Regions from separate parts of the Erwinia sp. HR93 genome, predicted to be linked through region 3. Evidence: predicted binding sites of a transcription regulator. Region 3 holds the regulator's gene; each other region holds the start of a gene.

Region 1 (3,178 bases), 2.9 Mb from region 3:
CTTTGAGTTCCCGACCGAATCGCTGGCAACAAAGGATAAGGGTTGCGCTCGTTGCGGGACTTAACCCAACATTTCACAACACGAGCTGACGACAGCCATGCAGCACCTGTCTCACAGTTCCCGAAGGCACTTCTCCGTCTCCGGAGAATTCTGTGGATGTCAAGACCAGGTAAGGTTCTTCGCGTTGCATCGAATTAAACCACATGCTCCACCGCTTGTGCGGGCCCCCGTCAATTCATTTGAGTTTTAACCTTGCGGCCGTACTCCCCAGGCGGTCTACTTAACGCGTTAGCTCCGGAAGCCACGGTTCATGACCACAGCCTCCAAGTAGACATCGTTTACGGCGTGGACTACCAGGGTATCTAATCCTGTTTGCTCCCCACGCTTTCGCACCTGAGCGTCAGTCTTCGTCCAGGGGGCCGCCTTCGCCACCGGTATTCCTCCAGATCTCTACGCATTTCACCGCTACACCTGGAATTCTACCCCCCTCTACGAGACTCAAGCCTGCCAGTTTCAAATGCAGTTCCCGGGTTGAGCCCGGGGATTTCACATCTGACTTAACAGACCGCCTGCGTGCGCTTTACGCCCAGTAATTCCGATTAACGCTTGCACCCTCCGTATTACCGCGGCTGCTGGCACGGAGTTAGCCGGTGCTTCTTCTGCGGGTAACGTCAATCTGATGGCGTATTAAGCCACCAGCCTTCCTCCCCGCTGAAAGTACTTTACAACCCGAAGGCCTTCTTCATACACGCGGCATGGCTGCATCAGGGTTTCCCCCATTGTGCAATATTCCCCACTGCTGCCTCCCGTAGGAGTCTGGACCGTGTCTCAGTTCCAGTGTGGCTGGTCATCCTCTCAGACCAGCTAGAGATCGTCGCCTAGGTGAGCCTTTACCCCACCTACTAGCTAATCCCATCTGGGTTCATCCTATGGCGTGAGGCCCGAGGGTCCCCCACTTTGGTCTTGCGACGTTATGCGGTATTAGCCACCGTTTCCAGTGGTTATCCCCCTCCATCGGGCAGATCCCCAGACATTACTCACCCGTCCGCCGCTCGCCGGCAAAGAAGCAAGCTTCTTTCCGCTGCCGCTCGACTTGCATGTGTTAGGCCTGCCGCCAGCGTTCAATCTGAGCCATGATCAAACTCTTCAATTAAAGTTTGATGCTCAAAGAATTAAACTGTTAGTTCGTAATGAATTAACTGTTGTTCACTCTTGAGACTTGATAATCATTTTTCGTCCGAAGACGTTGATATCAGTGCTTTCGAGTGCCCACACAGATTGTCTGATAAATTGTTAAAGAGCAGTTGCGCCGGGCTTTCGCCCCGGTCGCGAGGTGGCGTATATTACGCTTTCCTCTTTCAGAGTCAACCCCATTTTTCAGGCGTTTTCTCTTTCGGCCCGGCCTTCACTTTCGTCTGCGCCGTGTCGATGGAGGCGCATTATAGGGATCCCAGTTTCTGTCGCAAGCTAAATTTGCTATAAAATTCACTGACTGCTGCATTCCCCAGCAAAACGCGGATTTATACCTACTTGTACACAGAATTATCCACAGCTCTTATTTTCTAGAAATTCCTCGCGCGCCACGCAAACGTTTTCGTTACAATCTTTGTGGCAGATGAAAGACATCCGAGTGGAGCATGGGCAGACTATTTACGGCTTCCTGCCTGAAATTTTGCCCCACGCTTCTCTTTAAACCAGATTCAGGGGATTTACTATCATGCAATTATCTCGTCCTATTCGCCGCGCTTTGATTAGCGTCTCTGATAAAACGGGCATCGTCGAATTTGCCCGTGCGCTTATCGCGCGAGACATTGAAGTGCTCTCCACCGGCGGGACCGCGCGCCTGTTAGCTGAAGCGAAGCTGCCAGTTACCGAAGTCTCTGATTACACCGGGTTTCCGGAAATGATGGACGGACGAGTAAAAACCCTGCACCCCAAAATTCACGGCGGCATATTAGGGCGTCGCAACAAAGACAGCGAAGTAATGGCCCGCCATGGTATAGCGCCTATCGATATGGTGGTCGTCAATTTATATCCCTTTGCTCAAACCGTCGCACGGGAAGATTGCACACTGGAAGACGCCATTGAGAATATTGATATCGGCGGCCCGACCATGGTGCGCTCAGCGGCTAAAAATTATCGCGATGTAGCTGTTGCCGTGAATAGCGATGACTACCTCAAAATTATTGAGGAATTAGACGCCAATGATGGCGCCCTCACACTGGCGACGCGTTTTGATCTGGCCGTTCGCGCCTTTGAGCATACCGCAGCCTATGACAGCGCTATTGCGAATTACCTGGGGCGCCTGGTGCCTCCCTATCGTGGAGATACGCATTCTCCCTCCGGATATTTTCCGCGAACGTTAAATCTCAACTTTATCAAGAAACAGGATATGCGTTACGGCGAGAATGCTCATCAACAGGCCGCTTTCTATATAGAAGAAGGTATTACGGAGGCTTCTGTCGCGACTGCCCGCCAAATGCAGGGAAAAGCGCTTTCCTATAATAATATTGCCGATACTGATGCCGCGCTGGAGTGCGTGAAAGCCTTTAGCGATCCGGCCTGCGTTATTGTCAAACACGCTAATCCGTGCGGCGTCGCGGTCAGCGACTCAATTCTTAATGCCTATGAGCGCGCCTATAAAACCGATCCTACTTCTGCTTTTGGCGGCATTATTGCCTTTAATCGTAAGCTGGATGCAGATACCGCACAGGCCATTATTTCACGCCAGTTTGTTGAAGTGATTATTGCACCGTCCGCTTCTGAAGAGGCCCTGAAAATAACATCTACTAAACCCAATGTCCGCGTATTGCTTTGCGGTGATTGGCAGGCCCACCAGCCGGGCATGGATATCAAGCGCGTGAATGGTGGTTTACTGGTACAGGATAGAGATTTGGGTATGGTAGCCGCAGGTGATCTGCGCGTTGTTACCCAGCGCCAGCCCACGGAGCAGGAGCAGCGTGATGCGCTGTTCTGCTGGAAAGTGGCAAAATTTGTGAAATCGAATGCCATTGTGTACGCCAAAGGGAATATGACGATTGGCATTGGCGCGGGGCAAATGAGCCGCGTGTATTCTGCCAGAATCGCCGGGATCAAGGCGAATGATGAAGGATTAAACGTTGCCGGCTCGGCGATGGCTTCTGATGCCTTCTTTCCATTTCGCGACGGTATCGATGCG
Region 2 (3,178 bases), 500 kb from region 3:
GAGATGAGTGAGAGGTGCGCTGGTGCAAATAGCAGCCAGCGCAATAAGAGATTACAGTACAGCAACAATGGCTTCACAGAGCGGGGACATGTTATCCGGTGTCATACCGGCAATGTTTACGCGCCCGGAAGCGACGGCGTAGATGGCGAACTCGTCGCGCAGCCGCATGACCTGATCTTTGCTTAATCCACTAAAAGAAAACATGCCGTTTTGGCGAGTGATAAATCCAAAATCCTGGCTGGCCCCTTTTTCTGAAAGGGTATTAACGAATAATTGGCGCATGCGTTGAATGCGCTGCCGCATATCGCTCAACTCCTGCTCCCAAATCGCTCGCAGCGTGTCATTACTCAGAATAGCGGCGACCACAGAGGCGCCGTGGGCCGGTGGATTGGAGTAATTGGCGCGGATCCCGGCTTTCATTTGACTGAATGCGCACCCTGCCTGTTCTTCATCGAAGGCAACCAGCGTGCAGGCGCCCACGCGCTCATTGTACAGACCAAAGTTTTTAGAATAAGAGCTGGCTACCAGTAGCTCGGTGTGAGTAGCGGCAAAAGCGCGTAACCCTTCGGCGTCTTCTTCCAGCCCTCGGGCGAATCCTTGATAGGCAAAGTCAAATAGCGGCAGCCAGCCTTTTTCCTGAGAAAGAGTGGCTAACTGTTGCCACTGCTCCAGGGTGGGATCAATGCCGGTAGGGTTATGGCAGCAGCCGTGAAAAAGTACCACATCACCGCGCTGAGCATTTTGCAGGCTGCTTAATAGGCCTGGCATATCTAGCTCGTGGGCCTGGGCGTCGTACCAGGTGTATTCACATACCTCCAGCCCGGCGGCGTTAAAAATACTTTTATGGTTTGGCCAGCTTGGGTTACTGACCCAAACGCGCTTTACAGCGGTATTACGAGCCAGGAAGTCGGCCGCTACGCGCAGAGCGCCAGTGCCGCCCGGCGTTTGTGCCGTACGTGCACGCTTTGCTTCTACAATAGGGCTGCCTTTGCCGAACAGTAATTCCTGAGTACAAAGACCAAATTCAGGAATGCCATCAATGCTCAGATAATTTTTAGTCGTTTCATTTTCCAGCAGGTATTGCTCCGCTTTTTTGACACTGGTCAAAATCGGCGTCTTACCCGTTTCATCCTTATACACCCCAATCCCGAGGTTAATTTTATTTTGGCGTTCGTCGGCACGAAACAGTTCGGCCAGCCCCAGGATAGGGTCGGCGGGCGCAGCGGTGATGTTTTCAAACATGACGAGGTTCCATTGCAAGCAGAAAGGATTCACAACCAGAGTAACGGTAGAAAATTAAATTGCCAACCGTTAGCGGGAAAAAGCGCGGTGAATATCAAATAACTTCGAGTGTTATCGAAGTAAAAATCCGCCTTCATAGAAGGCGGCATTGCTTTGATGCCCCGGAGGGGCATACCGAATTCCTTAAAAAAAGTCTCCGCCAGTCTTGTGAGATTTGAATCCCAAAACAACAGGGCAGAGCCAAAACCTGCTGATGACCACGCCCACAGGACGTAGTTTTCAGTTGGCAATAAAAAACAGGGCCGAAGCCCTGTTAAATGAGGTGGATAACATATCGTTATAATAAAAATTAGAACTGGTAGGCCACACCAAGCATTGCCTGATTGTCGGTGCCGACAAAGCTGCCGTAAGTGCGCGTGAAGTCGCTTTCATCCAGCAGGTTGAAGCGGTAATCACCATAGACGCTGAAGTTCTTATTGAAGTAGTAAGAGGCGCCAGCGGTGATGTATTCAGCCAGATCGGCGTCGCTGTAGCCATTACGGCCCACCGGCAGATCTTTTCCTTTGCTCTTCACGTAAGAGAAGGAGGGACGCAGGCCGAAGTCGAACTGGTATTGAGCGATTAATTCAATATTCTGGGTTTTATTTGCAACGGTATAATTCGTGCTGTTAGATACGTAAGTCATGTTACGAGTTTCGGAGTAAACCGCTGCCAGGTAGATATTGTTGGCATCATATTTCAGACCGGTAGCCCAGGCTTCGGCATTATCGCCGTTACCGTCCAGAGCCTGCAGGTCAGAGCGATCGGCTTTGCTGTACGCGCCGATAATGCCAAAACCCTGATAGTCATATCCTAAAGAGAAGCCAACGCCGTCGCCGTTTTGTTTTTTAACGTTATCGCCGTCGTGGTTGCCTTCATTTTTGCCCTGATACTGCACGCCAAAGTGCAGGCCATCGACCAGTCCGAAGAAATCGCTGTTACGATAAGTCAGAACACCGGTGGTGCGGTTAGTCATGAAGTTATCAGTGTTGCCCGCCCAAGTTTCACCGGAGAAAGAGGGGGACATGTCGGTCCAGGCTTCAACATCATAGACGATACCGTAGTTGCGGCCATAGTCCAGAGAGCCGTACTCTCCAACCTTCAGACCCGCGTAAGCCAGGCGCGTGCGCGCATCAGATTCCGGCTCAGCTTTATTGGCATAAATACGGTATTCCCACTGACCATAACCCGTCATCAGGTCGTTAATCTGGGTTTCACCTTTGAAACCAAGCTGGGCGTATGTGCCGTCGCCATTAGTAGTATCACCGCTGGTGATCCAGTTGTGCTCTGCTGCAACTTTTCCGTACAGATCAAGCTTATTGCCGTTTTTATTATAGATTTCTGCGGCATGAACTGAACTAGCCGCTAACAGTGCAGGGATAACTACTGCCAGGAAATTACGCTTCATCATTACTCATTACCCTCATTAGATTTTTATGACACCTGCCACTGCCGCCAATAATCCTTTACAGAATGCTTGATGAAAGTTTGGTGTCTTTCTATGTCTGGCTGCATATTTCCATTCCTGAGGGGGCTTCTACCAGCGTGAAAATGCTACATATCTCTATTAAATGTTTCAAAATGAAAATATAAGAAACTTTATGTGTATTTAGGGGAACTTTGTGAAGTACCTCAAAATTTGCAAAAAGTGTGGCTATAGCATACAAACTTAACCAGTAATCATTTGATTTAGATGATTTTTATATCTTATCTTTATTCGTGGATGTGATATGCATCCTGTTTTATAAAAATGAAATTATGTTTTGAAAAAAAATCTCCATACGCATTTTTTTGATTAATCGTGCTAATTTTTTGTTGTCATTTAAGAGCGTATATTAGGGTTATTGTTTTAAAAATGTTTCTTATTTGGACATAATTAGTTACGTCATATTTTTAT
Region 3 (3,178 bases):
AATTATGTGGTCGGAATATACCCTTGATGTGCTGGATAGCGTTGCCCGTACCGGGAGTTTCAGCGGGGCAGCCCAGGAATTGCATCGGGTACCTTCAGCAATTAGTTATACGGTTCGTCAGCTTGAATCATGGCTGGCTACGCCTCTGTTTATACGCCGGCATCGCGATGTGGAACTCACGGCAGCGGGCGTTTATTTTCTTAAAGAGGGGCGTTCTGTTATCAAAAAAATGCAGGCAACGCGTCTGCAGTGTCAGCAAATCGCCAACGGCTGGCGCGGTCGTCTTTCCATTGCGGTAGATAATATTGTTAAACCTGCGCGAACCCGCCAGTTAGTGCTGGATTTTTATCGGCATTTTCCCGATGTAGAACTGTGTTTGTCGAAGGAGGTTTTCAATGGCGTTTGGGATGCGCTGGCGGATGAACGCGTTGAAGTGGCTATTGGTGCCACTCAGGCGGTCCCCGTTGGAGGGCGCTATGCGTTCCGTGATATGGGAGCACTGCGCTGGCGATGCGTAGTTTCTCATCTTCATCCTTTGGCACACTCAAGGCAAAAACTCAGTGATGAACAGCTTCGACCGTGGCCGTCACTGGTACTGGAAGATACTTCGCGGACATTGCCGAAACGCGTGACGTGGCTATTAGATAACCAGCGGCGTATCGTCGTGCCCGACTGGGCATCGGCGGCAGATTGTATCAATGCCGGGCTGTGTACTGGAATGGTTCCTGCCCATATGGCGCAGCCGTGGATTGAGAGCGGGGACTGGCGCGTTTTGCAACTGGAAAACCCCTTCCCGGATGCGGCTTGCTGTGTAAGCTGGCGGCAGGATAATCCGTCTCCGGCCCTGAACTGGCTATTAGCCTATCTGGGCGATAGTGAGACATTAAATCACGAATGGCTACGGGAGCCCTGAATAGAGCTCCGGAATCGTTACTGGCGGCGATAATCGCGGAAGGGACCATCGGCCACAGAACGGCGTTCTACCAGCCGTGGATGCACTTCAATTGTCTTTGATTGTTCGCGTTTATTAATAATGCGATCGAGCAGCATATTAAATGCCGTTTCGCCCAAAGAGTCTTTTGGCTGATGCACCGTGGTCAGCGCGGGCGTAAAGTAGCGGGCGTTGCGGACGTTATCATAACCAATAATGGAAATATCCTGTGGAACACGCAATCCCATTTCATCCGCCGCGCAGATGGCGCCCATTGCCATAATGTCGCCACCGCAGAATATTGCGGTGGGGCGCTGCGGTTTTGAAAGAATTTGCTGCATTGCCCGATAGCCGGACTCTGGTTCAAAATCACCTTGCACAATCCAGTCTTCATTCACTGTGATTTGAGCCTCTTCCAGCGCCTTCATAAATCCAGCTAGCCTCCCGGCACCGGTGTTACGATGCAGGGAGCCGGGGATCGCGCCAATATCGCGATGCCCGCGTTCAATTAAATAGCGCCCGGCTATATAACCGCCAGAGAAGGAGTTATCGACGACGGAGTCAGTAAAGTCGGCTTTGGCTTCGCCCCAGTCCATGACCACCATTGGAATATGACGATACTCTTCAAGCGTTGCGAGTAAGGGATGTGGGTATTCGGAGCACATAACCAATAGTCCATCGACGCGCTTTTGCGCCATCATAGATAAGTAAGCCCGCTGTTTTTCCAAATTATTCCAGGCGTTACCCAGAATAAGCGTGTAGCCTTTGGCAAAGCAGTTTTTTTCCACGCCTTCAATGATTTCAGCGAAATAAGGCGCTTCACTGCTGGTGGCAAGCAGACCTATTGTTTTCGTGTGATTCACTTTCAGGCTGCGCGCTACGGCGCTGGGGGAATAATGCAGTTCTTTAATTGCTGTCCAAACCGCGTTTCGCGTCTCTTCTGCAACGAAGCGAGTTTTGTTAATTACGTGAGATACGGTAGTGGTGGAAACGTTTGCGCGCTTAGCGACATCTTTAATGGTGGCCATCAGGCGTTTCTCCCAGCCATAGCGTATTCTCCTGAAAATGGGGTTAAACGTTTGCTAAGCCTGATTTACACCGAATAGCAGATATCACGGAAGTTCAGGCGAAGGAAACAGGGAATCAACAAATAATTAGCGGAGGATTTTGTCCGATCTATAGCAAAAGGGGAAGAGGCAAATTGCGCAACCGATGAATTCCAGTAAGATTTACGCTATTTTTATGGGGAATAGCGTAATAGACGCTGAAATAAGAGAATAACCAAAGGAGCTGACAATATGAACGCTGAATTAAAATACGCATTAATTACGACCATAGCCGCATTAGGCGTTATCGTCATTGGTGCGTTAACTGCCGTTACTCATTAATTATTGACCAGGCCAGTGAGCGTTGCCGCTGGCCCGGTCATTGTTCATTCACTGCGCGCACAGCTATTTTTTTGAAATAGCTGTCTCCCGAGTTCCTCAATATTATTGCCGCTTATGCAATACTGTTTTGTCGCTTACAACTCTTTAACTTTTCTGTATGCCCTGACATCATATGCGCGACATAGCGACGATGTCGCCTAAATCATCAACGTGTTGGGGCTATAAATTTCACTTCAGCGCCTGATACATCCAGAGAGTCAATCATGAAATTAAATTATCCTTTGCTGGCGCTTGCCGTCGGCGCATTTGGCATTGGAACAACTGAATTTTCTCCAATGGGCCTGTTGCCCACTATCGCGGAAGGCGTCGGGGTTTCTATTCCAGTTGCAGGAATGCTGATTAGCGCATATGCCATTGGAGTTATGTTTGGCGCGCCGCTGATGACGTTACTTCTATCTCACAGAGCCAGGCGCAGCGCGCTGCTATTTCTAATGGGGATTTTCACCCTTGGGAACATACTGTCAGCGATTGCGCCGAATTATACGCTGCTGTTGATTTCGCGCATTATCACCAGTTTGAATCATGGGGCATTTTTTGGTTTAGGTTCAGTGGTGGCTGCCGGTCTTGTGGCAAAAGAAAAACAGGGAAGCGCGGTGGCGACCATGTTTATGGGGCTGACGATTGCAAATATTGGCGGGGTACCAGCAGCAACGTGGCTAGGGAATACGATAGGCTGGCGAATGTCTTTTCTGGCAACCGCAGGATTGGGCGTATTGGCGATGATAGGCCTGTGGGTCTCTCTGCCTAAGGGAGGAGAAGGGGTGAGGCCTGATGTGCGACGCGAGCTTGCAGTCATGCT
Region 4 (3,178 bases), 880 kb from region 3:
GAATTATACCGGGGCGCGGAATATATGGTGGATTTCTTGCCGAAGGTAAAGATTGAAATCGTTGTTCCCGATGATATTGCCGATACCTGTGTGGATACGATTATTCGCACTGCGCAAACCGGGAAAATCGGCGATGGTAAGATTTTTGTGTTTGATGTCGCGCGCGTGGTGCGGATCCGTACCGGTGAAGAAGACGATGCGGCTATTTAGTTTATCTGGCCTTTAATCATGCGATGTCTTCGGTAGTTCATTAATATACGACAGGAAACAAAGCGCAATAATCCCGGTTCGAGCAGCCTGAAGCACATAAATTGAAGTGAATGTTGATTCTTTCGAAGGCTTATGTACGACGCAGAGGTGAGTGGAAATTAGCGGGAAATCAGGCCCGCTATTTACGGACCTGAATAGACGTTCATGCGCCTTTAGGTTTGCACTGCCGCACCACCGGTTACAGGACTTTATGCGGGCCAAAGCACTCGTAGTGAATACGCTCCTGCGTTACGCCCAGTGCCACTAATTGTCGGGCGATAAATTGCATAAAACCAATCGGACCGCACAGGAAAAAGTGCATCGCCGGATCGCTGAGGCGGCTTTCCAGCGGGGCTAATTCCATTAACCCTACGCTATCATAGCCGTCTTTTTCTTCCGGCGAGCTGTACCAGATATGTTGATAAAAACGCGGCAGGCCGGCGCCTAAGCGTGCGACCTCATCGCTGAAGGCGTCAACGCTGCCGTTCACGGCTGCGTGGAACCAGTTTATCTGGGCTGGATGCTGACGTTCGCTCAGCGCATCAAGCATGGCGAGCAGCGGCGTTTGTCCGACGCCGCCGGAAAGGAGCGCGATCGGTGTGTTCGGCGTAACGTTCAGATAGAAATCCCCCGCCGGAGCGGCAACCTGTACGATGTCGCCCTGCTGCGCATGGCGGTGCAGCCAGCCGGAAACCAGCCCGTTATCCTCACGCTTAACGGCAATTCGGTAGCGCTTTGCATTGGGTTTCTGGGTGAGGGAGTACTGACGGATCTCCTGATGCGCAAAGCCATCGGGTTTTAGCCAAACGCCTAAATATTGTCCGGGATGGAAATTTGCTACCGCGCCGCCATCTACGGGCTCAAGAACGAAGCTGGTGATTAATGCGCTCTCAGGCTTTTTTTCCACGATACGAAACGCGCGCGTACCGCTCCAGCCGCCGGGCTGGCTGGCGTGAGACTGGTAAATTTCGTTTTCACGGTTAATAAATACCTGCGCCAGCACGCCATACGCCTGCCCCCACGCGTCCAGCACCTCTTGGCCTGGATGAAACAGCTCGTCCAGAGTGGCTAGCAGATGCGTGCCGACGATTTGATACTGTTCTGGTTTGATTTGGAAACTGGTGTGTTTCTGGGCGATTTTCTCAACGGCGGGCAATATTGCCGGTAAATCCTCAATGTGCGTTGCATAGGCGCAAATTGCATTAAACAGCGCTTCGCGCTGATCGCCGTTGCGCTGATTACTCATGTTAAAGATGTCTTTTAATTCCGGATTGTGCTGGAACATTCTATCGTAGAAATGGGCGGTGAGTTTGGGGCCGGTAGCGGCCAGTAAAGGGATAGTAGACTTAACGGTTGCTATGGTATTGGCATCAAGCATGGAATGTTCCTTCATGTAGTTTATATGATGTATTTTTAATGCATCTTATTTTGATGTTGCTTCACTGTAAAGGCATGTAAAACAAAAGGTGAAAAATAAGGTAAGGGATGTAAGAAAATACTGCTTTAATCGCCAGCGCAATTAGCCACGTTATCGCTCCCTTAATACCGCGTTTTACGGATTTGGTGAACGGTTCTTGATTCAGCCTTAAGCTTTAAGCATTGAACGTCCTATCACAAGCGAATATTTTTTGCGGTTTTTTAAGCTGTATTTTGGAACGCAATTAGCGATAGGATGCTTAAAAGTAATTTTTTACTGTCTGATTTTATTAATGCCAAACGTTTGCGTAAAAACCTGTCGTTGTATCTGTCTTCGCAGGGGGAATCAGTTATACTGTGGGCCGTCGCCCAATACGGGCAGTCCTAATATCGTTAGCTGAGTCAGGAGGTGCGAATGTTAAAGCGAGAAATGAACATTGCCGATTATGATGCCGAATTATGGCAGGCAATGGAGCAGGAGAACCTGCGTCAGGAAGAGCATATTGAACTTATCGCCTCCGAAAACTACACCAGCCCGCGCGTTATGCAGGCTCAGGGCTCTCAGCTCACGAATAAATATGCGGAAGGTTATCCAGGCAAGCGCTATTACGGCGGCTGCGAATATGTGGATGTGGTCGAGCAATTGGCTGTAGATCGCGCAAAAGCGCTGTTTGGCGCTGACTATGCAAACGTTCAGCCGCACTCCGGTTCTCAGGCTAATTTCGCTGTTTATACGACGCTGCTTGAGCCTGGAGATACGGTTTTAGGGATGAACCTGGCGCACGGCGGGCATCTGACGCACGGCTCGCCGGTGAATTTCTCAGGCAAATTCTACAATATTGTCCCTTATGGAATAGACGATAGCGGTCGGATTGATTACAGCGAGCTGGAAAAACTGGCGCAAACGCGCAAACCAAAAATGATTATCGGCGGTTTTTCTGCCTATTCCGGCGTGGTTGACTGGGCTAAAATGCGAGAAATTGCCGATAGCGTCGGTGCTTATCTGTTTGTCGATATGGCTCACGTAGCCGGGCTGGTAGCCGCTGGTGTTTACCCGAACCCGGTGCCGCACGCTCACGTTGTTACCACCACGACCCATAAAACGCTGGCTGGTCCACGCGGGGGATTAATCCTGGCAAAAGGCGGTAGCGAAGAGCTGTATAAAAAATTGAATTCTTCTGTGTTCCCGGGCGCGCAGGGCGGACCTTTAATGCACGTTATTGCCGGTAAGGCGGTGGCGCTTAAAGAAGCGATGGAACCCGCGTTTGCCGACTATCAGCAGCAGGTAGTGAAAAACGCGAAAGCGATGGTGCAGACCTTCCTCGATCGCGGCTATAACGTGGTTTCTGGCTCTACCGATAATCACCTGTTTCTATTGGATTTGGTGGATAAAGATATTACCGGGAAAGACGCTGATGCTGCGCTGGGGCGCGCGAATATTACCGTAAATAAAAATAGTGTGCCGAACGATCCGAAAAGCCCGTTTGTCACATCAGGCATACGCGTCGGTACG

Evidence for each region. Region 3 encodes PurR, which represses purine synthesis genes. Its sites were predicted from a motif close to CANGCAAACGTTTGCNTG; they were not measured.
Region 1: purH (bifunctional phosphoribosylaminoimidazolecarboxamide formyltransferase/IMP cyclohydrolase) is a predicted target of PurR. The motif match lies at 1,582-1,599, and genes of this name have one in related genera.
Region 2: SFA31_RS12810 (amino acid aminotransferase) is a predicted target of PurR. The motif match lies at 1,302-1,319, and genes of this name have one in related genera.
Region 4: glyA (serine hydroxymethyltransferase) is a predicted target of PurR. The motif match lies at 1,959-1,976, and genes of this name have one in related genera.

The regions. Positions count from the first base shown of each region.
Region 1 covers NZ_JAXUDP010000001.1:363,260-366,437, forward strand. Annotated here, with positions in the region: rRNA gene SFA31_RS01715 (16S ribosomal RNA) at 1-1,153, opposite strand, end outside; gene purH (bifunctional phosphoribosylaminoimidazolecarboxamide formyltransferase/IMP cyclohydrolase) at 1,718-3,178, shown strand, end outside.
Region 2 covers NZ_JAXUDP010000001.1:2,744,467-2,747,644, forward strand. Annotated here, with positions in the region: gene SFA31_RS12810 (amino acid aminotransferase) at 52-1,242, opposite strand; gene SFA31_RS12815 (porin) at 1,592-2,692, opposite strand.
Region 3 covers NZ_JAXUDP010000001.1:3,242,708-3,245,885, reverse strand. Annotated here, with positions in the region: gene punR (DNA-binding transcriptional activator PunR) at 5-913, shown strand; gene purR (HTH-type transcriptional repressor PurR) at 931-1,959, opposite strand; gene SFA31_RS15160 (YnhF family membrane protein) at 2,230-2,319, shown strand; partial or broken gene SFA31_RS15155 (MFS transporter) at 2,583-3,178, shown strand, end outside.
Region 4 covers NZ_JAXUDP010000001.1:2,358,686-2,361,863, forward strand. Annotated here, with positions in the region: gene glnB (nitrogen regulatory protein P-II) at 1-210, shown strand, start outside; gene hmpA (NO-inducible flavohemoprotein) at 449-1,642, opposite strand; gene glyA (serine hydroxymethyltransferase) at 2,081-3,178, shown strand, end outside.